2 regions of the Yoonia sp. R78084 genome follow, and region 2 is predicted to be linked to the other one. Evidence: riboswitches for the same ligand, from Rfam matches in the RefSeq annotation. Region 2 holds a riboswitch; the other holds the start of a gene.
The links. Region 2 has a riboswitch for thiamine pyrophosphate ahead of thiB (thiamine ABC transporter substrate binding subunit). Riboswitches for the same ligand answer to the same signal wherever they lie in the genome.
Positions count from the first base shown of each region.

Region 1: it holds a riboswitch for thiamine pyrophosphate, as region 2 does, so the genes downstream of both, thiM (hydroxyethylthiazole kinase) here and thiB (thiamine ABC transporter substrate binding subunit) in region 2, are expected to answer to the same signal.

Region 1 covers NZ_CP138993.1:2,071,278-2,078,713, reverse strand. Annotated here, with positions in the region: gene SJY29_RS10560 (acyl carrier protein) at 10-231, opposite strand; gene SJY29_RS10555 (GNAT family N-acetyltransferase) at 221-835, opposite strand; gene SJY29_RS10550 (hypothetical protein) at 826-1,089, opposite strand; partial or broken gene SJY29_RS10545 (AMP-binding protein) at 1,258-1,881, opposite strand; gene SJY29_RS10540 (hypothetical protein) at 1,925-2,236, opposite strand; gene SJY29_RS10535 (hypothetical protein) at 2,404-2,688, shown strand; TPP riboswitch at 3,066-3,154, shown strand; gene thiM (hydroxyethylthiazole kinase) at 3,203-3,976, shown strand; gene thiE (thiamine phosphate synthase) at 3,976-4,617, shown strand; gene thiD (bifunctional hydroxymethylpyrimidine kinase/phosphomethylpyrimidine kinase) at 4,614-5,423, shown strand; gene SJY29_RS10515 (TenA family protein) at 5,562-6,248, shown strand; tRNA gene SJY29_RS10510 (tRNA-Gln) at 6,364-6,438, opposite strand; gene SJY29_RS10505 (mechanosensitive ion channel family protein) at 6,502-7,436, opposite strand, start outside.
Region 2 covers NZ_CP138993.1:3,165,097-3,172,532, forward strand. Annotated here, with positions in the region: gene SJY29_RS15850 (HU family DNA-binding protein) at 1-169, shown strand, start outside; gene SJY29_RS15855 (DMT family transporter) at 323-1,183, shown strand; gene aroC (chorismate synthase) at 1,202-2,305, opposite strand; TPP riboswitch at 2,396-2,497, shown strand; gene thiB (thiamine ABC transporter substrate binding subunit) at 2,534-3,523, shown strand; gene SJY29_RS15870 (thiamine/thiamine pyrophosphate ABC transporter permease ThiP) at 3,499-5,028, shown strand; gene SJY29_RS15875 (ATP-binding cassette domain-containing protein) at 5,015-5,707, shown strand; gene SJY29_RS15880 (cytochrome c1) at 5,787-6,650, opposite strand; gene SJY29_RS15885 (cytochrome bc complex cytochrome b subunit) at 6,661-7,436, opposite strand, start outside.

The DNA of each region.
Region 1 (7,436 bases), 1.1 Mb from region 2:
ACAGGGGCGCTAGGCGTGGTCCAAAAGCGTCTGTACCGCAGAGAAATCTATCAGAGTTGTGATTTCGACAGGATTGAGCGGGCGCCCAAGTCTTTCTTCCAGAGACAAGACAATGCGAAAATGTGCCAGACTATCCCATTCCGTGGTCGTCATCAGGCTCGTTTCTGCGGTGATGCTCTCTTCGCTCACACCAAGCGCTTTGGCGATGATCGAGACGGCCTCACTGTGCATCTGTCTTGTCCTGTCCATTGCGTTTCTTTTGCCAGTCTTCTGCCAGCATCTCGTAATAGATTGTATCGCAATGTTCGTCTGTGACGGGGGATAGCCACGCCTTGCGATCATAGCCGATCATGCGGAACCCCATCTTGTTGTAATTGTAGATTGAACTGAAGTTGCGACTGAGCACACGCCCCTGAAACCGGACAACGCGGTCAGAGGCGCTAAAGTGATCCATGAGTCCTGTACGGACCTCTTCAAAGACATCCTTGCCCCACCAACTCCGCGCATGGATGACGAGTGCAAGGCTTGCATTGCCTGACCTGTCGATGGTCACCCTATGCGTGCCGATCGTGCCTTTGATCTCTTTCGCAACAATCGCATGAAAGAACCGCGAGTGACCATCTGGCCGCCCGATGACCTTGACCCACTGAAAATCGGTGTAGGCTGCCTTGGGCATCATCAGGTTATGCAGAATTTCACTGTCGGTCCGCCACGGTGCTGTGGATTTGATGGCTTGCTGACGCGTACAGTTCACCAGATTGAAGCGATCGGTAATAATCGGCTTGCACAGATAGGGATCAGGGGGCTCTTTTCGGCGCATGAGTTTCAGGACCATTTGGCAATCATCCTTGCTTTGACATCAACTCTTGCAATCTTACCGCGGTCATTCTTGGGGATTTCACCAACAATTTCAATCTTGGAAGGCACCGCGTCCGCCCGCGCGTTCTCTCGGCACCACAGGATCAGATCCTGTGCAAGCAGATCGGGGGTGCGTGCCCGGACGATCGCTGCGACGCGCTCGCCTGAAACGGCATCCGGAATACCGAAACTACATGCTTCCGCAACGTCTGGATGTGACTCAAGCAGCATGTCAACTTCTTCGGCAAGGACCTTGATCCCCGCGATGTTGATTTCGTTCTTGCTGCGTCCGACCAGCCGGAGTGACTGGTCAGCCGAGAGCTGCCCCAGATCGCCTGTCAGCAAAAAACCGTCCATCATCGTTTCGCGCGTCTTGTCTGCATCGCGCCAGAAACCCAGCATCTGGCCCGGGCTCTTGACGGCGATTTCCCCCTCGCCAGTGACATGCAGATGCCCGTCGCGGAGAACCCTGAATTCACCACCCCAAGGGCGGCCGACATAGCCGTCGGTGCTTTCGGTTTCAGCGAAGGCTCCGCCGGAAATCCAGTTTGCGGTTTCTGTCATCCCGTATGTGTTAAAGACATTTCCGGTCCCGCACCATTCACCGATTTTCCGCCACAGGTCCGCCGATAGCGGCGCTGAACCAACGTGGACGCGCTGCATCGGCGCTTTTGGCGGGGGTGATATTGCCAGAAGCATACGCCAGAATGATGGAACGGAACTGAAGAACGTAATCCCGTTGCTATCGAGAGTGGCCCCAAAAGAGGAAAGTTCGTTCATCTGCACCTTGGGCCAAAGAAAGAGATGCTGTCCTGCGTAGAGTGCCGTGAGCGCGTTTCCAATCAGCCCGTGGCCGAAGAACAGGGGCAGGGTGCAAAGGGTCCGCTGCAGCGCCGCTGGACCGATCGCCTTGAGGTTTTCTTCAAGTCGCGCCTGCAGTCCGGCAAGACTATGGGTCACGCCTTTGGGCACGCCTGTCGTGCCAGACGTCATCAAAATGAGTGCGGCGTTCTTGATGTCATCATCGCGAGGATCAAAGGCAAGGGGCTGAACCGCGTGGCCGTCTTCAAGCCATAGCGATGCGCCAGTGCTCTGCGATCACATTTCCCCGTTCCTTGTCTTTGATGTCCGGATTGACCATGACAGCGCATTTGCCGCACTGCCAGACAGCAAAGAGGCTGACAAGGCAGTCGATGGGGTCATTTATCGCAATGACGATGCGGGCAGGGCTTGGCGGTATGTGCTTTTTGATCTCCGTTGCACGGGCATCAACCAGCTGCCCGAACGCGGGACGATCAACCGTACGACCGGACCTGACACAGGTCATGCGCGCGGGTCCAGATATGAGGTTGCGCAAGGCGTCGTCTACTTCTGCCATCGATTTGAAACGCCCATTTTGCCATCCTAGTGTCAGCGTGCCTCAGGCCTGATAGGTTGAAACCTTCATGTGCCGTTGTCTTCACTATCGTTAACTTTTTCTTGCTTCAAGTAAGCCCGCTGCTTAGCATAACACGCGACAGTACTTTAAAAGAAAGGGAGAAGGGTATGTTTAAGGGAATTAAGGCTACGCTCACCGCAGCAACGGCCATTGCGTTGTCGGGAACAGCTGCAACGGCTGGTGGCTTGGCCGACGAGATCGTAGAAGCGCCCGTCGTCGTAGAAGATCCGGTCGAGGTTGCACCTGCTGCCGGCAGTATTCCCAGCTGGGTTATTCCTGTTGCTGTTGTGGCGCTGTTTGTCGGTCTGGCCTCGCGTGACAGTGGCGACAGCGGCGGCGAAAGCGAAAGCGAGCCTGACGAAAAGGAGTTTACTCCAATCGAAAAGTTCTAGGATAAAGCGACTGCACAGCGCGGATTGACTAGCCTTGTCCTGAATCCAATAATGGATGATAAGACAGCAGCTTAGCTGTCAAGATCGTACAGACCTCCGGCGTTCCCGCCGGGGGTTTTCTTTTGGTGGCGGCCTCTAGAGTCCTGATTGTAACAGTCGTTTGACGGCTGCACGATCCTGTTCGGCGGTTGCAGATATCGCCTGAAACCCGTGCGAAATTGTAATGGTGCACAGGGCAGGGCGCAGCCGTCCGCAGCGGAGTCCAGCAAGGTTTGCTGCGCGCATGAAACAGTGCGGCCATGACGTGCGGCGTATGTCCGCATGTCGCGCGCAAGTGTTTCATACTGTTTGACGCGCGGCGCGAAAACCAATAGCCAGTTAGTCACCAGGGGCGCCGAAAGGCTGAGATGTACCCTTTGAACCTGAACCAGATAATGCTGGCGGAGGGAGGTCGTATGTTTCTTTGCGCTGCATACATAGTCCCTCTTTTTGCCTGCAAAAAAGAGGAATGACCATGGCCGCGCACGACCTCCTGACTGCCCTTAGAGCCCAAAAACCCCTCGTGCATTGCATGACAAACTATGTGGCGATGAATATCGCGGCAAACGTCGTTTTGGCGGCGGGTGCCTCGCCTGCGATGGTCCACGCAGCCGAAGAAGTGGCCGAGTTCACCCCGCTTTGCGGCGCGCTTTCAATCAATATCGGGACAATTTCCGCGCCATGGTTTGCCAGTATGACAGAGGCGGCGGCAGTGGCAAACACACACAACATTCCGTGGGTTCTGGATCCGGTGGCGCATTTCATCTCGGCGTATCGCCGGGGAGCTGCACAGAAACTTCTGGCCCAGCGTCCCGCGATTGTCCGTGGCAATGCGTCAGAAATACTGGCGCTTGCGGGCGAAGTCGGTGCTGGCAAAGGTGTAGATAGCGGGGATAGTGTGTCGGCTGCTCAGGGCGCTGCAAAGGCGCTTGCGATGCAGTTTGACACAGTTGTAGCTGTCACAGGGCCCGTTGATTACCTGACCGATGGCAAGCGAGAGGCAGAGGTCTCGGGTGGCTCGGCCCTAATGCCACAGGTCACCGCGCTGGGCTGTTCGCAGACCGCATTGATGGGGGCCTACGCTGCGACCGGTTCCGCCTTTGATGCAGCACTTGCAGCCCTTGCGCATTTCAAAGTCGCAGGAAGCGCCGCCGCAAAGCGTGCGCATGGGCCTGGCAGTTTTCAGATGCATTTCCTCGATGCACTCGCCACTGCCCAGCCGGACGATCTGGCGGGGGTCATCGGCTGATGGGGACCCTCAGAAATCAATTGCGTCTCTATTTGGTCACCGATCCGCGGCTTTGCGCGGGGATCGGCGTTGTGGAGAATGTTCGCCGCGCTGTGGCGGGCGGTGTGACCATGGTGCAGTTGCGCGATAAACACGCCACCACCGCCCAGCGGACCGATCTGGCTGTCGCCCTGAAAACAGCTTTGCAAGGGTCAGGCGTGCCGCTTGTGATCAATGATGATGTCGTGGCGGCTGCGGCGGCCAACGCGGATGGCGCGCATATCGGGCAGGGGGATATCTCGCCTGCACAGGCGCGCGCGATCATGGGTCCGGGCAAAATACTCGGGCTGTCGTGCGAAACGCCGCAAGCGGTGCGTGATGCTGATCCGTCTTTGGTGGACTACCTCGGTCTGGGCCCTGTGTTTGGCACGGCCACAAAGACCGATCATGCGCAGCCGATAGGTTTCGACGGTTTGGCGCAGCTGGTCGCGTTGTCATCGTTGCCGAACGTAGCGATTGGCGGTCTGAAGCCCGATCATATCAGCGGTGTTCTTGCCAGCGGTGCAGATGGCATGGCCGTTGTCTCCGCCATTTGCGGCCAGCCTGACCCATGCATCGCATCCCGTGCATTCGCGACGTTCCAACCGGAGGGCCGCGCATGATACCCAACGTGCTGAGTATTGCCGGGTCCGACCCGTCGGGCGGGGCCGGCATTCAGGCCGACATCAAGGCGATTTCCGCCAATGGCGCGTTTGCGATGGCCGCCATCACGGCTTTGACGGCGCAGAATACGACAGGTGTCGAGAGCATCCATCTTGTACCACCCGCCTTTGTCCACGACCAGATCGCAACCATCTTTGCCGATATCCGCGTGGACGCCATCAAGATCGGGATGATCGCCAACGCGGATATTGCAGCCGCAGTGGCGGACGCACTGGCCAGATACAAGGGGACTCCAATTGTGCTTGATCCTGTGATGATCGCGAAAGGGGGTGCGGCATTGCTGCAACCGGACGCAGTCAGAACGCTGCGTGACGTGCTCTTGCCGATGGCTGCGGTGCTGACGCCGAACTTGCCCGAAGCGGCGCATTTGCTGGGCGCTGCCCCTGCGAGCACGCGTGATGCGATGGCAGCGCAAGGCAAGGCGCTCTGTGATCTGGGTGCGACCGCCGTGTTAATGAAAGGCGGTCATCTTGAGGGGCCGGACAGCCCCGATTGCCTTGTGACCAATGACGATGTGACGTGGTTTGAGGGCCTGCGCACCGCAACGGCAAATACCCACGGTACCGGCTGTACGCTCTCGTCTGCCTTGGCGGCACATCTCGCCAAAGGGCTCAGCGTCGCGCAGGCCACATCCGCCGCCAAATCCTATGTCGCAACAGCCATTGAGCGGTCTGGTGATTTGTCCGTCGGCAAAGGCCACGGCCCCACACACCATTTTGTCAGCCTTTACCCCAAATCAGAGTGAGTATGCTATGAGAACCACTATTTTAACCACTGCAAATCACATTGGCCGCTGTGCGACATACGGGACGGTTACGGCTGATGTGGGTCAGTTCCCGTCACGCCATCCTGCTGATAATACCCACTCTCTGGGGGCCGTGGCATGACCGGTTCCGTTTATGGTGAAACCTTTGCCCATTGGCGGGCCGGTTGCCCGGGTCCATGGCGCGACTATACCCATCATGCCTTTGTCGAAGGTCTGCGGAACGGTTCTTTATCGCGCGCATCTTTCCTGCATTACCTTGTACAGGACTATGTCTTCCTTGTGCATTTTGCGCGGGCGTGGTCCCTCGCCGTGGTCAAGGCCCAGACGCTGGACGAGATGAAGATTTGTGCGGGCACAGTTGATGCTTTGGTCAATCACGAGATGGCGCTGCATGTGACAACATGTGCCGCCCAAGGCATTGATGGGGCGGCACTCTTTGGCGCAGTCGAGGAATTCGAAAACCTTGCCTACACGCGATATGTGATGGACGCAGGGCTGCAAGGCGATTTCCTTGATCTGATGGCAGCACTTGCCCCATGTTGCTTTGGTTACGGGGAAATCGGCCTGCGGCTTGCACGCTCGGCTGCCCCGGACACGCCCTATCGCGACTGGATCAACACTTACAGCGACCCGGAATATCAAACCGTGATGGCGTCAGTCGGTCAGATGATAGATGGTGCAATCGCACAGCGATTGGGCCCCGACCCAACCACATCCCAGCGCTGGCCGAACCTTCAGGCACGGTTCACAACAGCAACCCGGCTCGAGGTTGCGTTTTGGGATATGGGACTGCGCGGCGGGTGACCTGCCACCGGACTTTCATACAATTGCGACCGGAGCCAAGTGATTGCGCCGGAGTATCTTCAACGTGCCCCAAAATGTGAGCCAAGCTTTCAGCGCGAAAACAGGGGAGGAAGGCTGGCTGGGATGGTAGGATTCGAACCTACGGTACACTGTACCAAAAACAGTTGCCTTACCACTTGGCTACATCCCATCAGCGTGGGGCTAGATACTGCGAAGGCGGGATTGGTTCAAGCCCGTTTTGCAAAGAAATGTGCTATTCTTTCATGCTGTCCTGACGCAGCAAATCTTCGGTGATTTCTTCCTGCCTTTCAGCGTCCACAATCCGGTCCAAAGCGGCGTCTTCACTGGCCTCGACAGTTTCCACCTGCGTGCTTTCCTGAAGCTCTTGCGGGAGCGCTTTAGTCTCTCTCGTCAGTTGAATGGCCTGCGTCGCATCGGGAATCACAATGCCGGCGGCTTGTATGGCAAGCTTTACCTGCCGCAGCGCTTCACCTTTGGCACGCACGATGGATGTCTCGTTCTGGTCAACCCAGCCAGTCACCACAAGCTCGACACCAGAGGCGTGCAACGCCTCGATCCAGGTTTGTGCGGCAGGTTCCTCCAAGATGAAAGGAAGCTCCTGCACCGTCTGTTCCACCATCGCGCGCGCCGCTTGCAGGTCGGTATCCCGCTCAACCATGATCGAGAACATGAACCGGCGCTCGGCGTTCTGGGTGTAATTGATAATCCGGCTCTTGAAGACAGACGAATTGGGTATCCGGATGTGGTTGCCGTCAAAGGACAAAAGAATCGTCGCGCGGCTGGTCAGGCGGATGACCTTGCCGATATCGCCGTTGATCTCGACCGTGTCATTGGGGCGGAACGGTTGGCGGAATGACAGCATGACCGAGGCGATAAAATTCTCCACCGTGTCGCGCACCGCAAAGCCCAATGCCAGACCGATGATACCCGCGGCACCCAAAATTGTGCTCAGAAGTGCTGTGGCATTGAGGATATCAAGCGCGATGACGATACCAAAGATCACAAAAGCGATGCGCAAAAGCTGGCGGTAGATCTCGGCGATAAAGGTATTGGGCGCGAGCCGTTCCCACGGTTGGCGCATCCGCGCCAGTGCAAAGCCCAAAAACACCACAAGCGCAAAGGCCGCGCCAGCGATCAGCGCAAGCGGCACAAAGGCAATAAACTGGT
Region 2 (7,436 bases):
TTCCGGCGGCGGTGCTGTGACACTTCCAGGTGTTGGCAAGATCTATTGCCGCGAGCGCCCAGAGCGTATGGTCCGCAACCCTGCCACGGGTGAGCAGATCAAGAAAGAAGCCGACAAGGTTGTCAAAATGACAATCGCAAAAGCGCTGAAAGACAGCGTGAACGGCTAAGCCATCGCAGGCCCTCGGGCCGGATGCAGAGTTTGGGAAAGGTCGCCGGTTAAGGCGGCCTTTTTCGTTTCGGGATGCACAGTGCGGCGCGATAACAGTCCAGCCTTGCAATCAGCCGTACGCTCGGCGTAACTCGGCACCAAAGGGGATCACATGGACATCAAAGCAATCGCGATGGGGCTGGCGTTCGCGCTGATGTGGTCGTCGGCATTCACCTCTGCCCGCGTGATTGTCGAGTATGCGCCGCCGCTTAGTGCTCTGGCACTCCGGTTTCTGATTTCAGGTGTGATCGGTGTGGGCATCGCGTTTCTGCTTGGCCAGTCAGCGCGGCTGAGCCGGCGGCAGTGGACAGGCGTCGTGATCTTTGGTGTCTGTCAGAACGCGTTGTATTTGGGTCTCAATTTTGTTGCCATGCAGACGATTCCTGCGTCTTTGGCGGCTATTATTGCCTCGACCATGCCGTTGCTGGTGGCTTTGTCGGGATGGCTGGTTTTCGGCAATAAAGTGCGGCCTCTGGGTATCATTGGCCTGATTGCCGGTGTTGTTGGCGTTGTTCTGATCATGGGAGCGCGGCTGCAAGGTGGCGTCGATCTCTTCGGGGTTGTCCTTTGTGTGATCGGGGTTGTGTCGCTGACTATTGCCACTATGGCTGTCTTGGGCGCGTCGTCAGGCGGAAATGTCCTGATGATCGTCGGTCTACAGATGCTGGTGGGGAGTGCGTTTCTGTGGGTTCCAGCCCTCACAATTGAAACCTGGGATGTCACGTGGAACTGGCAGTTGGGGGTCGCGTTTATCTACACAACAATCGTGCCAGGATTGGGTGCGACGCTGGTTTGGTTCTTGCTGGTGGGCCGGATTGGCGCGGTCAGGGCCTCGACCTTTCACTTTCTCAACCCGTTTCTGGGGGTCGCGACCGCTGCGATCATTCTGGGCGAAAAGATCGGCGTGCTGGATGTGCTGGGCGTTGCGATTATCGCAGGTGGTATTTTGGCGGTTCAGCTGTCCAAACAGTAAGGTGGATTGAAATCCACCTTACCCGATCTGCCCGCGCACGCCGCCAGTTTGACCGCGATCCAGCAGCAGATGATCAAGGATCACACAAGCCATCATCGCTTCACCGACAGGGACTGCGCGGATACCCACACAAGGATCATGCCGTCCTTTTGTCACGACCTCGGTCGGGGTGCCATCCATGCGGATGGATTTGCGCGGCGACAGGATCGAAGAGGTTGGTTTCACGGCAAAGCGCACGACAATGTCCTGCCCCGTACTGATCCCGCCAAGGATACCGCCTGCGTGGTTCGAGGAATACTCCGGTCCGTTCGGCCCCATGAAAATCTCGTCAGCGTTGTCGCGTCCGGTAAGCGCAGCGGCAGCCATGCCTTCACCGATTTCCACGCCTTTCACGGCATTGATCGACATCATCGCAGCGGCCAGATCAGTGTCTAACTTGGCGTAAACAGGCGCGCCGATGCCCGCAGGCACGCCACGCGCGACAACCTCGATGATTGCGCCGACCGAGTTGTGATCGTCCTTGCGCAGCCATGCCAGATAGTCGTTCCACTCGGCGGCTGCTTCGGCGTCGGGACAGAAGAAATCATTCTGGTCGATCTGGTCCCAGTCGACCTTGCTGCGATCAATCGCTTTGGTGCCCATCTGGGTCATATAGCCCTTGATCTCTACGTTCGGCGCAATCGCTTTGATCGCCTCGCGCGCCACACCGCCGGCAGCCACGCGCGACGCGGTTTCGCGCGCCGAAGACCGCCCGCCACCGCGTGGATCGCGCAGCCCGTATTTCTGGTGATAGGTGATATCCGCATGACCGGGACGGAACGTGTTCAGGATATCGCCATAGTCTTTTGACCGCTGGTCGGTGTTTTCGATCATCAACTGGATCGGGGTACCTGTGGTCTTACCCTCATAGACGCCGGACAGGATTTTCACCGCATCAGGTTCGTTCCGCTGGGTTGTGTTCTTGTTCAGCCCGGGGCGGCGTTTATCCATCCACTGCTGGATCATCGGCGCCTCAAGCGGCACGCCGGGCGGGCAGCCGTCAACCGTGGCACCCAAGGCAGGCCCATGGCTTTCACCCCAAGTAGTGAAACGAAACAAATGTCCGAAGCTGTTGATCGACATGGGCATCTCCCTTTGCACATGGGGTCTAGCGGGGGTGACAATCAGGCTCAAGAGGTTTCCCTTGTCCTTCGGTCTATTCCGCAATACCTAGGGCGTACCTCGGGGGGCCAATCATGGCTGAGATGCGTAGCACGCGGACCCGTTGAACCTGAACCGGTTAAGACCGGCGGAGGGAAGGTATGGCAATCCCGCTATCCCCCAATCCGCCCGTCGCATTTGGAGGATACGATGAAAAACACCACCTATCTGCCAGTTGTCGCGGGACTTGCTCTTTGTGCTTCGGCTGCACTCGCCGATACGCCTGTGCTGCAAGTCATGACTTACGACAGCTTTACCAGCGAATGGGGCCCCGGCCCTGCGGTTGAAGCCGCTTTCGAGGCGGAATGCGCCTGTGATCTGCAATTTGTGGGCGCAGGTGACGGGGCTTCCCTGCTGGCCCGTCTGCAACTGGAGGGGCCGCGCACAGAGGCTGATATCGTCTTGGGGCTGGATACAAACCTGACAGCCGCTGCGCGCGAGACGGGGCTATTTGCGCCGCATGGCGTTGCTGCGGACCTTGATCTCCCTGTTGCATGGAATGATGCGGATTTCCTGCCGTTCGACTGGGGCTATTTCGCCTTCGTCGGAAATGCAGGTGCGGATGCGCCGGCATCCCTGCGTGCTTTGGCCGACAGTGACATCCAGATTGTCATTCAGGATCCCCGCTCATCCACGCCCGGTCTGGGTCTGTTGATGTGGGTGAAGGCCGCTTACGGCGATGGAGCTGCAACGCTCTGGGCCGATCTGGCCGACAACATCATAACTGTCACACCGGGTTGGTCCGAAGCTTACGGCATGTTCCTTGACGGTCAGGCTGATGCGGTTTTGTCCTACACGACCTCGCCTGCCTACCACCTAATTGCCGAGGAAGACGACAGCAAGGTCGCATGGGCCTTTGATGAAGGGCACTACATGCAGGTCGAAGTGGCGGGCAAAGTCGCAGGCACCGATCAGCCGGAACTGGCGGATCAGTTCCTTGCTTTCATGGTGTCGGACGCGTTCCAAAGCTTGATCCCCACAACGAACTGGATGTATCCGGCGGTCATTCCGGCTGCGGGCCTGCCTGACGGGTTCGAAACTTTGATGACGCCTGAAACATCACTCTTGTTGTCACCGGAAGATGCAGCCGCCATGCGTGATGCGGCCCTGGACGAATGGCGCACAGCCTTGTCCCAGTAACACCGCGCTGGCCCGGCGTCGCAGCTGCGGCGCTGGTGCTTGTGCTCACCCTTGGCACGCTGGCGGCTGTTGGCTGGCGTGCCGAATGGATGGGTGGCCTCGCCCCTGCGGATTGGGCCGCGGTTCGGTTTACGCTTGTGCAGGCGTTTCTGTCTGCGCTGCTGAGTGTCCTGCTGGCTATTCCCGTAGCGCGGGCTTTGGCACGGCGTGGTTTCTACGGGCGGGATTTGCTGATTACCCTGCTCGGGGCACCATTCCTTCTACCGGTCATTGTCGCGGTGCTTGGTCTTCTGGCGATTTTTGGCCGCGGCGGTCTTTTGAATGATGGCCTGGTCTGGCTGGGGTTTCAGCCTGTTTCGATTTTCGGTTTGCACGGCGTGGTACTGGCCCACGTGTTCTTTAACATGCCCTTGGCGGTGCGGTTTATTTTGCAAGGCTGGCTCTCAATCCCCGCCGAGCGGTTTCGCCTTGCGGCATCGCTGAATGCACCGGTTGGCCGGTTGCTCGAATGGCCGATGCTCCGTTCAGTGGTGCCAGGTACGTTTCTGGTCATCTTTCTCATTTGTCTGACCAGTTTTGCCGTTGCCCTGACGATGGGCGGCGGACCGCGGGCAACAACAGTTGAACTGGCGATCTATCAGGCGGTCCGGTTCGATTTCGATCTGGGACGGGCCGCATTGCTGGCCTGCATCCAGTTCGGGCTCTGTGTGTTGGCTGCCGCTCTGGCGTGGGAGGTGACAGGGAATGATCCGATGGGTGCCGGCATGGACCGTGTCGTGCAGCGTTGGGATTTGCCGCGGCCTGTGGTGGACTATGCTGTAATCGCTATGGCCGCACTTTTTCTACTGCTGCCCTTGGGGATGATCGTGGTCCGCGGGCTGCCCGCGTTCCCCGACATGCCTGCAACGGTCTGGGCTGCGGCATTGCGGTCGCTCTGTGTCGCCATCGGCTCGGCGGCGCTTTGCGTCTTGATGGCCCTTGCGCTGGCTTTGCGTGGTGGCGCCATGGTGTCTGTGGTTGGTGTGATGCCGCTCGCGGCGTCTGGATTGGTCGTTGGAACGGGTGCATTCCTGATCGTGTTTCCCTTTGTCCGTCCGGCTGATGTTGCGTTGCTGGTGACCATGCTGGTGAACGCGACACTCGCTTTGCCTTTCGCGCTCCGCGCCATTGCCCCGACTGTTGACCAGATCAACCAAAGCTATGGCCGTTTAGGGCTCGCGCTGGATATGCGCGGATGGACGTGGCTACGATGGGTTGTTCTGCCCCGTCTGCGGCGTCCGCTGGGGTTTGCGGCGGGTTTGGCGGCGGCCTTGTCCATGGGTGATTTGGGCGTGATCGCCTTGTTTGCGGGCCAAGGACAAGAGACACTGCCGCTGGCGATGTATCGTTTGATGGGTGCCTACCGGATGGAGGCAGCGGCAAGTGCGGCGCTGTTACTGGTGGTGCTGAGTTTTGCACTGTTCTGGATCTGTGACCGATGGGGGCGTGGACGTGTTGAGATGTGAAAACCTGGTCCTGCAGCAAGGCGCATTTTCTTTGTGTGCGGATATTGTGTTCGCACGCGGCAAAGCGGTGGCTTTGATCGGGCCGTCCGGTGCGGGAAAGTCGACGTTCTTGGCGGGTCTGGCGGGGTTTCTTGCGCCTGTGTCAGGTCGCGTGATCCTTGGCGGTATCGATGTGACGGATGAAGAGCCAGGTAAGCGGCCTGTCAGTATGCTCTTTCAGGACAATAACCTGTTTCCACATTTGACCGTGGCGCAGAATGTCGGTTTGGGGCTGCGGCCGGACCTGCGGTTGCGCGAGGAAGAAAGGAGCCAGGTTGCTGCGGCCCTCGCAGAGGTTGGATTGGCTGGTATGGAAGTACGCAAACCCGCTGCATTGTCGGGTGGGCAGCAAAGTCGCGTGGCGCTGGCACGCGTTCTTGTGGCGGATCGACCTGTCGTCTTGCTGGATGAACCCTTTTCCGCGCTTGGCCCCGCTCTCAAGGATGAAATGCTCGATCTGGTGAAATCCAAGCTGGCCGCGGCGGGAAAGACTGTCGTGATGGTCACCCATGATCCGGCTGATGCGCGACGGATTGCGGATATGGTTGCGCTCGTGGATGCGGGTCAGGTACATGCGCCCGTTGCGACCGATGCGTTGTTTGATGATCCACCGGCCGCGCTCAGGGCTTATCTGGGGTAAGGTGGAGCAAGATCCACCTTACAGAATGCAAAAGGCCCGCCATAACGGCGGGCCTTTGTGTTTGTTTGATCTGTTTGACTTAGTCTTTGTGCTTGTGTGGTGCCCAGAGACGCTTGTTTGTCAGGTACAGCAGCACGGACAGAACTGTCAGGAACAGAAAACCGGTCAGACCTGCCTGCTTGCGCGCAACCAGTTTCGGCTCGGCTGTCCACATCAGGAACGCCGCAACATCCATTGCGACATCTTCCAGCTCGGTTGAGTGACCGTCTGCATAGTCAACATCATCGCCCCAAAGCGGCTGTGACATCGCAATCCATGAGCCTGGCACCTTGTGCTTGCCGTGCTCGTCTTTACAGCTTTCAGGGAAACCACCAGCTGCGAATGCTACGTTGTAGAAGCCGTCCATCGGCTCGCCTTCCAGTGCGCACTCAGGCTCTTCGTGGTAGCCGGTCATCAATGACGCGATGTATTCCGCGCCGCCCATGCCGTTTACGAACTGGCTGATGCCTGTACCATATGGGCCGCTAAAGCCCGCCCGCGCCTTTGCCATCAGGCTGAGGTCAGGTGCGTTCGACAGGCTCGACTCTGGAAATTTGTCTGCTGGCGTTGCTGGACGGAAGTCGCCCTCGCCATCAAACAACGTCTCGTCAAAGACTTCGTAGAACTCGGCATAGGCCCGCATCTGGTCTTCAGGAAGCCCGGGGCCGCCTTCGTCAGACAGGTTGCGGAATGCGACAAATTCCAGCCCGTGGCAGGCGGCACAGATTTCTGTGTAGACCTGAAGACCGCGCTGAAGCTGCATCTGGTCATAGCTGCCGAATGGGCCTTCGAACGAGAAATCATAGTCGGTGACTTCAATTTCAAGTTCAGCGGCGGTGGCCTGCCCTGCGGTGAGGGCAAGCGCCATTGCTGCGGTGAGTGATAGTTTGCGGAACATGACTATTCGTCCTTTCTCACTCGGCCGGGCTGGCAACAGGCTTGGCGCCGTCACCTGTCGGCGCGTAGTGCGCATTGAAGTCGTCTTCGATGGTTGCTGGCGGTGTGTTCGGCTTTTCGATCACGCCCAAGAGCGGCAGGATCACCAGGAAGTAGGCGAACCAATATGTCGAACCGATCAGCGCGATGTAGGGATAGATACCCTCAGCAGGGCGCGCACCGACCCACATCAGCAGGACGAAGTTCACGGCAAAGAGCCAGAACCACCACTTGAACATCGGACGGTAACGGCCAGAGCGGACCGACGAGGTATCAAGCCACGGTGCCAGCGCCATTACGACGATCGCACCGAACATCGCGATCACACCAAAGAACTTGGCGTCGATGATGCCGAATGTGATCCAGTTCACTGCAATCACCAGCCATACGTCTTGGTCGAACGCGCGCAGTACGGCGTAGAATGGCAGGAAGTACCATTCCGGCACGATGTGCGATGGTGTCGCCAGCGGGTTGGCCGGAATGTAGTTGTCCGGGTGACCAAGGTAGTTCGGCATGAAGCCGACGACTGCCACAAACACGGCCAGAATGACGGCCAGCGCGAAAAGGTCCTTGATCACGAAATACGGCCAGAATGGCAGTGTGTCTTTGGCTGCGTCTTCTTTCGATGTGCGACGCACCTCAACACCGGTTGGGTTGTTGTTGCCAGTCGTGTGGAATGCCCAGATGTGCACAATGGTCAGACCCAACAGAATGAAAGGCAGCAAATAGTGCAGCGAGAAGAAGCGGTTCAACG